2 regions of the Gemella morbillorum genome follow, and region 1 is predicted to be linked to the other one. Evidence: a T-box and tRNA genes for the amino acid it is inferred to sense, from the RefSeq annotation. Region 1 holds a T-box; the other holds one or more tRNA genes.

Region 1 (7,106 bases):
TTTTTAGTAATACAATATTTTCCGGTATTAAAAAATAAACTTTTTAAAGCAGTATTATTATTAAACGTACTCTTGCCTTTTATATTATATTTATTAAATTATAGTATTGAGAATTACCAATTAATTATTAGTGTAAGTTTTATGATAGTGTATTTTATTGGGGCATTTGATATGTGGTATAAAATAAGGAGTAAAAAATATGTGCTTTATGAAAAATTAGATTATGGAAAACTAAGTTATGATGAAATAAGAGTGGAGTTAAAGTCAAGAGGTAGAATGTTAATTCATCCTGTAGAAGATGGAAAAAGTTATTATTTATAATTTAACCAAGAAATGGAAGATAAAAAAGAAGATATAGAATAATTTTACTATTCTACAAAATTAATTAACTAATATACATTATGTGTAGAAATCTTTTTAGATTAAAATAGTGAAACTTTATAATCTAAAAAGATTTTTTTGTTATAGAAGATAAGATAAACTATAATATTTTAAAAAGATTCTCTATATCAGAAGATTAAGAAGTGTTAGAAAATATAACATATATTTAGATAATAAAGTATATTCAAGTATAATAATGAAGTTAATAATTATAAATTAAAATTTCTAACTTTACTTTATTATATTAAGGAGACTTTATTATGAATATAATGGATTTACTTACTAGTCTAAATGACTTTATGTGGTCATACTTTCTAATTGGATTAGTAATTGTTACAGGTATTTATTTTACATTTAGTACGAAATTTGTTCAATTTACTTATATAAAAGAAATGTTCAGATTAATTTCTGAAAAACCAAAAGTAGGAAAAGATGGAGAACAAAAAGGAGTATCAGCATTCCAAGCCTTTACTATTTCTGCTGCATCACGTGTGGGAACAGGAACTATTGCTGGTGTTGCTATTGCGATAGCATTAGGAGGTCCTGGTTCAGTATTTTGGATGTGGGTAATGGCTCTTTTTGGGGGTGCCTCGTCTTTTGCAGAATCTACGCTTGCCCAAGTATATAAAGTGCGCGATAGAAAAGGTGTTTATCGTGGGGGGCCAGCATACTATATGGAAAAAGGTCTTGGTCAAAAATGGATGGGTGTATTGTTCGCGATTGTTATTTCAATAACTTATGGTATTGCATTCAACTCAGTACAAACAAATACTATAGCTCAATCATTAGAGATTTACAATATTAATTCTAAAGTTGCAGGTATTGCACTTCTAGTGCTTACAGTTTTTGTTATTTTTGGAGGAGTGACAAAAGTTGTAAAAATTACTCAATGGTTAGTTCCTATTATGGCTGTTATTTATTTATTTATAGTTTTTATAATTATGATTATTAATTTTGATAAAATTCCAGGAGTATTTAGCCAAATTGTAAGATCTGCTTTTGGTCTTGAACAAGTTGGTGGTGGTGTAATTGGTATGGGGACTTCAATTTTACTTGGGGTAAAACGAGGAATGTTTACTAACGAAGCGGGTCTTGGTTCTACACCGAACGCAGCAGCGACAGCTGATAGTACTCATCCTGCTAAACAAGGGTTTATCCAAACACTTGGAGTATATTTTGATACTTGTTTAGTATGTACAGCGACAGCATTTTTAATTTTGTTATACCCAGGTATAGAGTATGGGAAAGGTAGCTTACAAGGTATTAGACTTACACAGGCTGCACTTACTTCTCAAATTGGAAGTATAGGTACTGTTTTCTTAATCGTAGCAATCTTTTTATTTGGATATAGTTCAGTTATTGGGAACTACTACTATGGAGAAACTAATATTCAATATTTACTACCTAAAAAATGGGCGGTAAATGTATATCGTGTTATTGTATGTATATTTGTGTATATCGGAAGCGTAATGGACCTAGACTTAGTTTGGGGTCTTGCTGATATAACAATGGGTATCATGAGTTTACTTAACTTAATCGCTATTATCGGTCTTTCTGGCGTAGTTTATGTAGTGTTAAAAGACTATGTTAAACAGCATAAGCAAGGGAAAGATCCAGAATTTTACTTAGATAATTTACCGATAAAAATAAATAACGCTACAGCATGGGAAAATAAAAAAGAAGATTAATGAGAATAACCAGTCTATTAGAAATAGTAGACTGGTTTTTTAAAAATATCTAGATATTTATCATAGAGCGATATATTCCTTGCATTCTTTTGTGAATTGTGATATTATATTAAACGTATTTTAATTATAAAATATATGCGATGAGCCGATAAGTAGAAGTTCTTGCGTACCGTAGGATACAGAAAAGAAATCAGTGGTTGAGAGATTTCTCCTAGGCAGGACTTTGAAGTAGACGGTGAGCATTTAGAGTGAAAGGTAAGTAGCTTTAAACGTGGTTAGAGCGTTAATCTTATTAAGTGCTAATTATAATTAGAATAAAGGTGGTACCACGGAAACTTTCGTCCTTATATCAGGATGAAGGTTATTTTTTTATCTAAAATTTAATATATAAGCCACAAATAAACTTAATAAATAAAGTGAGAAATTAAAAATATTTAATAATTAGGAGGAAAAGCTATGACTGAAATGTCTACAAAATATAATCCGACCGAAGTTGAACAAAATCGTTACAATTGGTGGTTAGAAAAAGAAGTTTTTAAAGCCGACAATAAAAGTAATAAAAATCCATATACAATAGTAATTCCACCACCAAACGTAACTGGGAAATTACATATTGGACACGCATGGGATACAACATTACAAGATATGTTAATACGTTACAAACGTCTAAAAGGATTTGATGTACTTTATCTTCCAGGAATGGATCATGCGGGTATTTCGACTCAAGCGAAAGTAGAAGCAAAAATGCGTGAGGAAGGAATTTCACGTTATGACTTAGGTCGTGAAAAATTCTTAGAGCGTGCGTGGGAATGGAAAGAAGAATATGCTGGTTATATTCGTGCGCAATGGGCAAAATTAGGATTGGGTCTTGATTATTCTCGTGAAAGATTTACCCTTGATGAAGGATTAAACAAAGCTGTAACAAAAATCTTTGTAGACCATTATAATAATGGAACTATTTATCGCGGAGAAAAAATTATTAACTGGGATCCAGTTCAAAGAACAGCTCTTTCTAATATTGAAGTAATTCACAAAGACGTAGAAGGTGCATTTTATCATCTTAAATATTTCTTAGCTGACGAAAGTGGAGATTATTTAGAAGTAGCAACTACACGTCCAGAAACTCTATTTGGAGATACTGCTGTTGCGGTTCATCCTGAAGATGAGAGATATCAAAAATACATTGGTAAAACAGTTCTTCTACCAGTGACAAATAAAGAAATTCCAGTTGTTGCAGATGAATATGTTGAAAAAGATTTTGGAAGTGGCGTTGTTAAGATTACTCCAGCGCACGATCCAAATGACTTTGAAGTAGGGGAACGTCATAACTTACCACGTATTATCGTTATGGATGAAGGTGCTGTAATGAACGAGCATGCAGATAAATATAATGGTATGGATCGTTTTGAATGTCGAAAAGCACTTATTGCAGACTTGCAAGAAAGTGGAGTTTGTTTCAAAATCGAAAAACATCTTCACTCAGTAGGGCATTCAGAACGTAGTGGTGCGGTTGTTGAGCCATATCTTTCTAAACAATGGTTTGTTGATATGAAACCTCTTGCTGATAAAGTTTTAGAAAATCAAAAAGATGAAGATGGAAAAGTTAATTTTTATCCACCACGTTTTGAGCATACATTAAATACATGGATGGAAAATATTCAAGACTGGTGTATTTCTCGTCAATTATGGTGGGGACATCGTATTCCAGCTTGGTATCACAAAGAAACTGGTGAAGTTTATGTGGATGTAAATCCACCTAAAGATATAGAAAACTATGTCCAAGATGAAGATGTTCTTGATACTTGGTACTCTTCAGCATTATTCCCATTCTCAACATTAGGATGGCCGGATTTAGAAAGTGAAGATTTCAAACGTTACTATCCAAACAGCTGTCTAGTAACTGGATACGATATTATCTTCTTCTGGGTTGCTCGTATGGTATTCCAGGGATTAGAATTTACAGGAACTCGTCCATTTGAAGATTGTTTAATCCACGGTTTAGTTCGTGATGAACAAGGCCGTAAGATGAGTAAGTCTCTTGGTAATGGTGTAGATCCGATGGAAGTAATTGAACAATACGGAGCCGATAGCTTACGTTACTTCTTAGCTACAAACTCAACACCAGGACAAGATTTACGTTACTCAACTGAAAAAATTGAAGCAAGTTGGAACTATATCAATAAAATCTGGAACGCTTCTCGTTTCGTAATTATGAATCTAGAAGGGTTTGAGTACAATGATATAGATTTATCAGGAGAAAAAACACTAGCTGATAAATATATCTTAACAAAACTTGCTAAAACTATTGAAGATTTCGAAAGATTATTTGAGAAATATGAGTTTGGAGAAGCAAGTCGTATTCTGTATAACTTTGTGTGGGAAGAGTTTTGTTCATGGTATATTGAAATTGCTAAGATTCCATTAAATGGAGAAGATGAAGTTGCTAAGAAAACTACTAAATCTATTTTAGTATATGTACTAGACGCTTCACTAAAAATGCTACATCCATTTATGCCGTTTGTTACAGAAGAAATTTGGCAACACATTCCTCACGTAGGAGACAGTATTGTGACTAGCCAATTAGCTGAAGTAGATTCAAACTTAGTATTTGAAAAAGAAACGGAAGATATGCAATTTATCCAAGATGTAATAACAGCAGTGCGTAATATTCGTAGTGAAGTTAATGCACCTATGTCACGTGAAATACCTATTAAGATTAAATATGCTCAAGAAAACGTAAAAGAAGTATTATTAAGTGGGAGTTCATATTTAGAAAAGTTTGCTCGTCCTAGCGAACTTATCATAGAACGTGAAGTAGAAGCGAGTGAAACTGACATCAGTCGTATTTTACCAGGTGCTGAAATCTACGTTTCATTAAGTGATTTAATCGATGTAGTTAAAGAAAAAGAACGTCTAGGAAAGGAACTAGAGAAATTACAACAAGAATTAGATAGAGTAAACAAAAAACTTTCTAATGAAAAATTTGTTGGTTCTGCTCCAGAAGCTGTTGTAGCTAAAGAAAAAGAAAAACAAGTAGCATATCAAGAACAATATGATAGTGTTAAAGAACGTATTAATGCGTTAGATAATTTAAAATAATAAAATAAAAATCCTTAAACATAAAAAATTATGTTTAAGGGTTTTTGTTTTATAAATAAGTTTATTCATCTTTGTTGTTTTTCTTTTTCCAAAAAAGGAAGATTATAACTAAGAGAATAACAGCAATACCTATATACGCTCCATAATTTTTAACTACTTCACCAGTGTTAGGTAATGTATCAATAGATAATAAATTCATAAATATACCTCACTATTGTTCGTTGTTTTCTGTTTCAGTGCTTTCTTTTAAAACTTCAGTTTCTATTTTTTCTTTAACTTCTTCTATTGTTCTTTCTGCATTATCAGAGAACGTTTGGATTTTTTCTTTAACTTTGTCTGCTTCTAAATCTTCTTTAATATCTTCTACTTTCTCTTTTATTGAATTAACTTTTTGTTTTGCAGTTTCAACAAAATTAGAAATATTCGGTTTGATTTCTTCAGCAACTTTTTTAGCAGAGCCTAGATTTTCCTTGAATTCGGCAGAATACTCACGGATATTACTAGCGTGTTCTTTTATTTCACATGCGTTGTCAGATAACTTTTTTCCATAGTCAACAGCATCATTGTATGTTTCTGTTAGTTTATCTTTTGTGCGATTGGCAACTTTAATTGCATCTTTATATAAATAATCAGCGGCTTCAGTAATTCCATTTTTTTCTGCATAACGAATCATACATCTAGTATAACCGTATGAATCTTTTGCTTTTTTCTTTATAAAGTTAAAATGTTCTTCTAGTTTTTCTGAGTTTTTAGTGTAATAGTTAGCTACTGCGATTCCAGAACCAATTATTAAAAGTTTTGATAATTTTGACATAATACACCTCATTACTTTTTTATTTTATTATATCATATATATCTTTAAATATAAATTAAGTTTTACAAATAATAATCAAGAGGGGCTGCTTTATTAAAATTTAATACAATAAAAATATTGAGTTTCACAACATTTTGTTATAAAAACAGATATATTACACATTATTTAATTTTAATCTTGAAATAATGTGTAATATATTATATAATTATAGTTGTAAAACACAATAAAGGAGGAACAATGAAATTAACAGAGAGACATAAAGCTATAATTGAAATAGTAAAAGAGTTTGAACCAATTACTAGTGATGAAATTGCAGAAAGACTCTCTTTAGGAAAATCTACACTTAGGAATGATTTAGCGGTTCTTGGCATGTTAGAAGTGCTAGAGGCAAAACCAAATGTGGGATATTATTACAATTATAACTTTTTACCAGGGGAGCAAAGAGAAGAAGTAAAAAGGAAATCTGTTAAAGAAATAATGGGGATAGCTATAACAGCTAAAAGTACAGCAAGTTATTCTGAAGTATTATCGAAGTTATTTATTTATGATGTAGGCACTATTTTTATAGTTAATGAAGAGAATCATTTAGTTGGAGTTACTTCTAGAAAAGATATGTTGAAACTAGCAAGAAATGCCGATGCTGATTCATTACCTATAGCACTTGCTATGACACGCGTTCCTAATGTAATTTATATTCATGAGGATGAATTAGTAAGTGATGCATTAAGGAAAATTATTTTGCATGAGATTGACTGTTTACCGGTTGTCAGGGAGGACAATGGTAATAAGATAATCGTAGGTAAAGTTTCAAAAACTACATTGATAAAATTATTACTAGAGATACTGGAGGGTTAAAATGTTAACTGTACACATAATTTCAGATTCCATAGGTAATACTGCGAAAGATGTAGTTGATGCTGCGTTAATTCAGTTTTCTTATGGCCAAGTAAAATATAAAGTTTTAAAAAACTCTAATGTTTGCACAAAAGAAAGAATAGCTTCAATTATAGAAAATATAGCAGAAGATGATGTAGTTGTCCAAACATTAGTAGATAAAGAACTAGCAAAATATGCAAGACAGCTTGCAGAAGAAAAAAATGTTAAAGTTATTGATCTATTAAGTG
Region 2 (7,106 bases), 170 kb from region 1:
TGAATATAATAGTACTATTTGATATAGATAATTATAATTTTTTAAAATTTTTCAGGAAAAAGCATTTTTAATATATCCAATGATAATCTTCTACTTTTTCCTTGATGTGGATAAATATGCATCATCATCATAGGATTAAAGTTTGCTTCTATTACCCCATAATTTTCTCTAGTTATCTCTTCTTTAATGTCAGGAATTATTAAATCAACTCCACAAACTTTTGCCATCATAGCACCCGTTATCTTAACAGCGAGTTCTTTATAGCTTTGATGAACTTCATCTGTCATATCAATAGAATCTCCTCCTGTACTTATATTAGAGTTTTCTCGAAGATATGCTATCTCTCCGTTTCTTAGAACTGTCTCAAAACTAAAACCTTGCTCTCTTAATTGCAATTTTTCTATCTCACCTAATTCTATTTTTTTTAATGGTGTTTTTTTAGCATCACCTCGAAGAGGGTTTTTATTTTTTATTTCAACCAATTCTCTAATTGTATGTTGTCCATCTCCTTTTACATTAGCTGGAACTCTTAAAAGAACTGCATGAGTTTTTCCTTCTATAACAAAAAACCTATACTCTGTTCCTTCTATAAATTCTTCAATTAATATATCTTTATCTTCTTTTAAAGCAAATTTAATAGCGTTAGAATAATCATCCAAAGATGAAGTCCCATGTTTAAAGATAGAAATACCTAACCCAAAATTTGTGCTTTTAGGTTTTATCACTATTGGTTTATTTTTTACATAATTAAATACTTGTACAGCCTCCGCCAAACTTGAAACTTCGTAGCCTCTCGGAACTCTAAAACCTTGCTCACCTAATATTTTTTTGGTAACAACTTTATTTTCCATTATTAATGGAGAAATATAACTATCTTTACTTGTCATGTTTCCATTTTTTACATATTCTACCTTATCTTTGTACTCTATACGAAGAAATTGATCATTCTCATCTATTACTTGAACTTTTAGGCCTATTTTTATCGCATCTTCTATTACAGCTTGTGTAGAAAGTTCCATATTGGCATAGGCATTTAATGAATAATTTTCTTTTAATGCTTCTTTTTTATATTGTTTGGCTAACTCCATACCTACAGTAACACTATCAGTTTCTTGATATCTTTTTATTAGTTGAGCTGCAATAGTCATCGATGGATCCTTAAGCTCATTCTCTTTTTCTTCGATAAGTAGCTTATCGGATTCTGGTAAACAAAGTTCTTCTGCTAATTCTTTCATTTGTTTAAGAATCCACAATCCTTCTTCTAAATATTCTGACTGCAACAATGGATGAGATAACGCTGTTCTTTCACTATATTCATAACCTATCTTTTGAGAATTATTTCTATCAGCTTCTTCTATCCAAACTAAAGTTTTTAAAAATAAATGGATAAACCTTACATCTTTTTCTAAAATACCAAATGGTGCAAAAGGATTTAAGTCAAATAGCCTAAATTCGATATATTTAATACCTTTTTCAGGAAATTTTGCTACAGTATCCTCACCTCTGAATCTTACACTAGAGTAAAACTCTTTTTCAGCAATAAGTTTTTTATTTTTTACATATCCTGTTAAATCTTTTATATAATCTTCCAAACTATTATACGAGACAACAATATCCTGTTCATTCACATAACCATATTGGCTTGTTCTTAAACTACGAACAAACTCTCCAGGTTTCTTATCATCTGAAAAGTACTTAGACTCTGCCATAGGAGAAGCTCCATATAAATATACTAACAACCACTGATAGCGAAGAAATTGTCTTGCAAGTTTCATGTAAACACTATTCTTAACTTCAACTAAAGGGGTATTCGTTATTTCAGAAATTTTTTTCATAAGCTCATCATCTATTTGAAAATTATAGTGAATTCCTGAAACCATTTGCTTGTATTTTCCATACTTTTCTACAAGATATTCCCTATATCTTATATCCCATTCATTAGCAAACTGAGCTACTTGTATATCTTCCTCGTTCGGCAAAATACTTGGCATACTTAATGACCAAATATATTCATCTTCTGGTAAATTTTTTAATACCACTTCATGAATTGCGTTTAAAATTCTTATAACGTCTTTTTCGCTATTCTCTGGTGTTGTAATTAATTCTAATTGAGATTCTGCAAAATCAGTTTGGATATATGGATGATCATGTCTGTGACCAAAAATTTTTGGGTGAGGAGTTTTCGATATAGTTCCGTCTTTAAGAACTCTTTGTCCCTCTTTTTCTAAACCGATTTTCACTTTAGAAAATAATTCTTCTAAATTATTTTCTTTAATAATTTCTTTTATTTTCATACTATATCACTTTCTATAAATAATCTAATTACTCTTTATATTATCACAAAACTTTCAATTATAATAGAAATTAATCTCTAAGTAAATATTTTCAATTACTCTTACAATAAATCTGTGGTTATGATATAATCTAATTATACATTATGAAAGGAGATAGAAATGGCTATTATCATTTCTAATACAATTTATGATAAAATTAATTGCTAGCGATATGGATGGAACACTGCTAGATAATGAACATAGAATTTCTCAAGAAAATGTTGACTTAATAAACTATGCTCAAGAAAATAATATTATATTTATAGTCGCTACGGGGCGCGCTTACTATGAGGCTCTTCCTTCATTAAATGAAAAAAATATAGATTGTGATGTCATTAGTTTTAATGGTGGTATAGTTTATGATAAAAATGGTAACCTTATTAGTATAACTCCAATCGCGCTAAAGGATTTATACTACACTACATCTGTACTTAAAAGCTTAGATATAAACTTTCAACTATATACAAAAAATACTATTTATACAAACAGTATAGAGACTGATATTCAAGGTTATGCTGATTTAATTAGAGCTACAGGTCAAACACCTAATATCGAATATCTACGAAAGGTAGCGGATGAAAAACTAAAAGCAGGCCACGTTACTGAAGTAGATGATATTGAATTATTCTTCAATAAAAAAGATAACCCACCTATTAAAGTTATAGGAATTTCTAACGACTTAGAAAAACTAAAAAAAGCAAAAGAATTATTAGCAGATAATACAAATATAACTGTAACCTCATCTGGGCCAAACAACATAGAAATTATGGATAAAAATGCTACAAAAGGGCATGCCCTTAAACAAATATCTGAGATATACGCTATACCACTCGATAATATACTTGCTATAGGTGATAATCTTAACGATGAATCAATGCTTAAATTAGTAAAATATAGTGTTGCCATGGAGAATGCCGTTCCTGAATTAAAAAAAATATCAAGATATATTACGGATAAACCAAATTTAGAAAGTGGTGTTGCTGATACAGTAACAAAAATTCTACAAGAAGAAAATCCACATCTTCATAAAGACATAAATACAAAATTAGTTGAAGCCGCTATTGAAGCCACTAATTTTGCTTATGTTCCTTATTCTAACTTTAAAGTTGGGGCTGCTATCTTAGCTGATAATGGAAAAATATACACAGGTTGTAATATAGAAAATGCTAGTTACTCCCCTACTAACTGTGCTGAGCGTACAGCTATATTCAAAGCAGTAAGTGAAGGTGTGACAAAATTCAAGAAAATAGCAGTAGTAGGTGGCCCAAATGGTAATCTAGAAAATTACTGCCCACCATGTGGAGTATGTCGTCAAGTAATAGCTGAATTCGCTGATAATGACTTCGAGCTAATACTAGGTACAGCTAACAATTCATATGAGGTTTATAACTTCTTTGAAGAAGTACTTCCACTTAGCTTTACTGCAAAAGAACTTAATAAATAGAAAAAGCCACAAAATTAATTGTAGCTTTCAAGTCAAGATGACCCGTACGGGATTCGAACCCGTGTTACCGCCGTGAAAGGGCGGTGTCTTAACCACTTGACCAACGGGCCAAAAAATATAAAAGGCTGTTAAGCCTTTTATATAATAAATGAGCCATGAAGGACTCGAACCTTCGACCCTTTGATTAAAAGTCAAATGCTCTACCAACTGAGCTAATGGCTCATGGCTGGGATACCTGGATTCGAACCAGGGGAATGACGGAGTCAAAGTCCGTTGCCTTACCGCTTGGCTATATCCCAATGTTATAAAAGAATGGTGGGAAGAAGTGGATTCGAACCACTGAACCCTAAGGAGCGGATTTACAGTCCGCCGCGTTTAGCCTCTTCGCTATCTTCCCGACTATTAAAATGGTGGAGGTTAACGGGATCGAACCGCTGACCCCTTGCTTGTAAGGCAAGTGCTCTCCCAGCTGAGCTAAACCTCCGTTCAAATGGTGACCCGTACGGGATTCGAACCCGTGTTACCGCCGTGAAAGGGCGGTGTCTTAACCACTTGACCAACGGGCCAAAAAATGGCTCCACAGGCAGGACTCGAACCTGCGACCCTCTGATTAACAGTCAGATGCTACTACCAACTGAGCTACTGTGGAATAATAAGTCTAAAGCATTTGCTAAAGACTTCAAAAGCCTGGCAACGTTCTAGTCTTGCAGGGCGTAAACCCAACTACATTCGACGCTAAAGAGCTTAACTTCTGTGTTCGGTATGGGTACAGGTGTGTCCTCTTCGCTATCGCCACCAGACGAAAACTTCATACATATATTATATCATCTTTTCTTCTCTTGTCAACAAATTTTTCAGAACTTCACTTGATTAAGTCCTCGACCTATTAGTTTTAGTCAGCTACATGTGTTACCACACTTACACTCCTAACCTATTCTCCTTGTCGTCTTCAAGGGGTCTTAATATCCGTGGGAAATCTCATCTCGAGGGGGGCTTCATGCTTAGATGCTTTCAGCTCTTATCCCTTCCGTATTTAGCTACCCAGCTATGCCACTGGCGTGACAACTGGTACACCATTGATACGTCCATCCCGGTCCTCTCGTACTAAGGACAGCTCCTCTCAAATTTCCTACGCCCACGACGGATAGGGACCGAACTGTCTCACGACGTTCTGAACCCAGCTCGCGTACCGCTTTAATGGGCGAACAGCCCAACCCTTGGGACCGACTACAGCCCCAGGATGCGATGAGCCGACATCGAGGTGCCAAACCTCCCCGTCGATGTGGACTCTTGGGGGAGATAAGCCTGTTATCCCCAGGGTAGCTTTTATCCGTTGAGCGATGGCCCTTCCATGCGGAACCACCGGATCACTAAGTCCTGCTTTCGCACCTGCTCGACTTGTAAGTCTCACAGTCAAGCTCCCTTGTGCCTTTACACTCTGCAAATGATTTCCAACCATTCTGAGGGAACCTTTGAACGCCTCCGTTACTCTTTGGGAGGCGACCGCCCCAGTCAAACTGCCCACCTGACACTGTCTCCCGGTCTTTGCCGAGGGTTAGAATTTCAATACAGCAAGGGTAGTATCCCAACAGCGCCTCCTCATACACTGGCGTGCATGATTCTTAGGCTCCTACCTATCCTGTACATACTGCATCAAAATTCAATATCAAGCTACAGTAAAGCTCCATGGGGTCTTTCCGTCCTGTCGCGGGTAACCTGCATCTTCACAGGTACTATGATTTCACCGAGTCCATCGTTGAGACAGTGCCCAAATCGTTACGCCTTTCGTGCGGGTCGGAACTTACCCGACAAGGAATTTCGCTACCTTAGGACCGTTATAGTTACGGCCGCCGTTTACTGGGGCTTCAATTCATACCTTCGGATTTCTCCTAAGCACTCCTCTTAACCTTCCAGCACCGGGCAGGCGTCAGCCCCTATACTTCACCTTTCGGTTTTGCAGAGACCTGTGTTTTTGTTAAACAGTCGCTTGGGCCTATTCACTGCGGCCTACTCTCGTAGGCACCCCTTCTCCCGAAGTTACGGGGTCATTTTGCCGAGTTCCTTAACGATGGTTCTCTCGCTCACCTTAGAATTCTCTTCCCAACTACCTGTGTCGGTTTGCGGTACGGGCACCTCTTATCTCGATAGCGGCTTTTCTTGAGAGTTTGGCTTCATTGACTTCGCTACTTTAATTTCGCTCCCCATCACACTTCAGTCTTATGAGCAGCGGATTTGCCTACTACTCAACCTTTGTGCTTAGACGTCCTATTCCATCAGGACGATCAATTAGCCTCCTCTGTCCCCACTTCTCTCAATCGATATTTGGTGGTACAGGAATTTCTACCTGTTGTCCATCGGCTTCACCTATCGGCTTCACCTTAGGTCCCGACTTACCCAGAGCGGACGAGCCTTCCTCTGGAAACCTTAGTCTTTCGGTGGATAGGATTCTCACCTATCTTTCGCTACTCACACCGGCATTCTCACTTCTAACCTCTCCACCTCGCCTTCCAGCTCAGCTTCTATGATGTTAGAACGCTCTCCTACCATATAACATTAGTTATATCCGCAGCTTCGGTTGTATGTTTAGCCCCGGTACATTTTCGGCGCGATGTCACTCGACCAGTGAGCTATTACGCACTCTTTAAATGGTGGCTGCTTCTAAGCCAACATCCTGGTTGTCTGTGCATCATCACATCCTTTTCCACTTAACATACAATTTGGGACCTTAGCTGGCGGTCTGGGCTGTTTCCCTTTCGACTACGAACCTTATCACCCGCAGTCTGACTCCCGTTGATATTTATCTGGCATTCGGAGTTTGTCTGAATTCGGTAACCCGGGATGGGCCCCTAGTCCAAACAGTGCTCTACCTCCAGTAAACTCACAACGAGGCTAGCCCTAAAGCTATTTCGGAGAGAACCAGCTATTTCCAAGTTCGATTGGAATTTCTCCGCTACCCACAGCTCATCCAAACACTTTTCAACGTGTCCTGGTTCGGTCCTCCATTCAGTGTTACCTAAACTTCAACCTGGTCATGGGTAGATCACTTGGTTTCGGGTCTACTCCATCATACTATTTCGCCCTATTAAGACTCGCTTTCGCTTCGGCTCCATGTCTTCCACTTAACCTCGCATGATAAAGTAACTCGCCGGTTCATTCTACAAAAGGCACGCCATCACCCCCTAAAGGGCTCTGACTACTTGTAAGCACACGGTTTCAGGTTCTCTTTCACTCCCCTCCCGGGGTTCTTTTCACCTTTCCCTCACGGTACTGGTTCACTATCGGTCACTAGGTAGTATTTAGCCTTACCAGATGGTCCTGGTAGATTCCGA

What was found. A T-box is a leader RNA that pairs with one kind of tRNA and senses whether it is charged. The one in region 1 lies ahead of DQN46_RS06150 (valine--tRNA ligase), so its partner is inferred to be a tRNA-Val.
Region 2: it has a tRNA-Val gene. The T-box ahead of DQN46_RS06150 (valine--tRNA ligase) is inferred to sense a tRNA for this amino acid. The anticodon was not compared.

Annotation. Positions count from the first base shown of each region.
Region 1 is NZ_LS483440.1:1,279,454-1,286,559, reverse strand. It holds gene DQN46_RS06160 (hypothetical protein) at 1-321, shown strand, start outside; gene DQN46_RS06155 (alanine/glycine:cation symporter family protein) at 642-2,069, shown strand; T-box leader at 2,201-2,418, shown strand; gene DQN46_RS06150 (valine--tRNA ligase) at 2,526-5,168, shown strand; gene DQN46_RS06145 (LPXTG cell wall anchor domain-containing protein) at 5,230-5,367, opposite strand; gene DQN46_RS06140 (hypothetical protein) at 5,380-5,982, opposite strand; gene DQN46_RS06135 (CBS domain-containing protein) at 6,220-6,837, shown strand; gene DQN46_RS06130 (pyruvate, water dikinase regulatory protein) at 6,839-7,106, shown strand, end outside.
Region 2 is NZ_LS483440.1:1,450,821-1,457,926, forward strand. It holds gene gshAB (bifunctional glutamate--cysteine ligase GshA/glutathione synthetase GshB) at 42-2,294, opposite strand; gene DQN46_RS06975 (cytidine deaminase) at 2,482-3,777, shown strand; tRNA gene DQN46_RS06980 (tRNA-Glu) at 3,816-3,887, opposite strand; tRNA gene DQN46_RS06985 (tRNA-Lys) at 3,927-3,999, opposite strand; tRNA gene DQN46_RS06990 (tRNA-Gln) at 4,001-4,076, opposite strand; tRNA gene DQN46_RS06995 (tRNA-Tyr) at 4,091-4,174, opposite strand; tRNA gene DQN46_RS07000 (tRNA-Val) at 4,186-4,261, opposite strand; tRNA gene DQN46_RS07005 (tRNA-Glu) at 4,269-4,343, opposite strand; tRNA gene DQN46_RS07010 (tRNA-Asn) at 4,350-4,426, opposite strand; rRNA gene rrf (5S ribosomal RNA) at 4,463-4,577, opposite strand; rRNA gene DQN46_RS07020 (23S ribosomal RNA) at 4,644-7,106, opposite strand, start outside.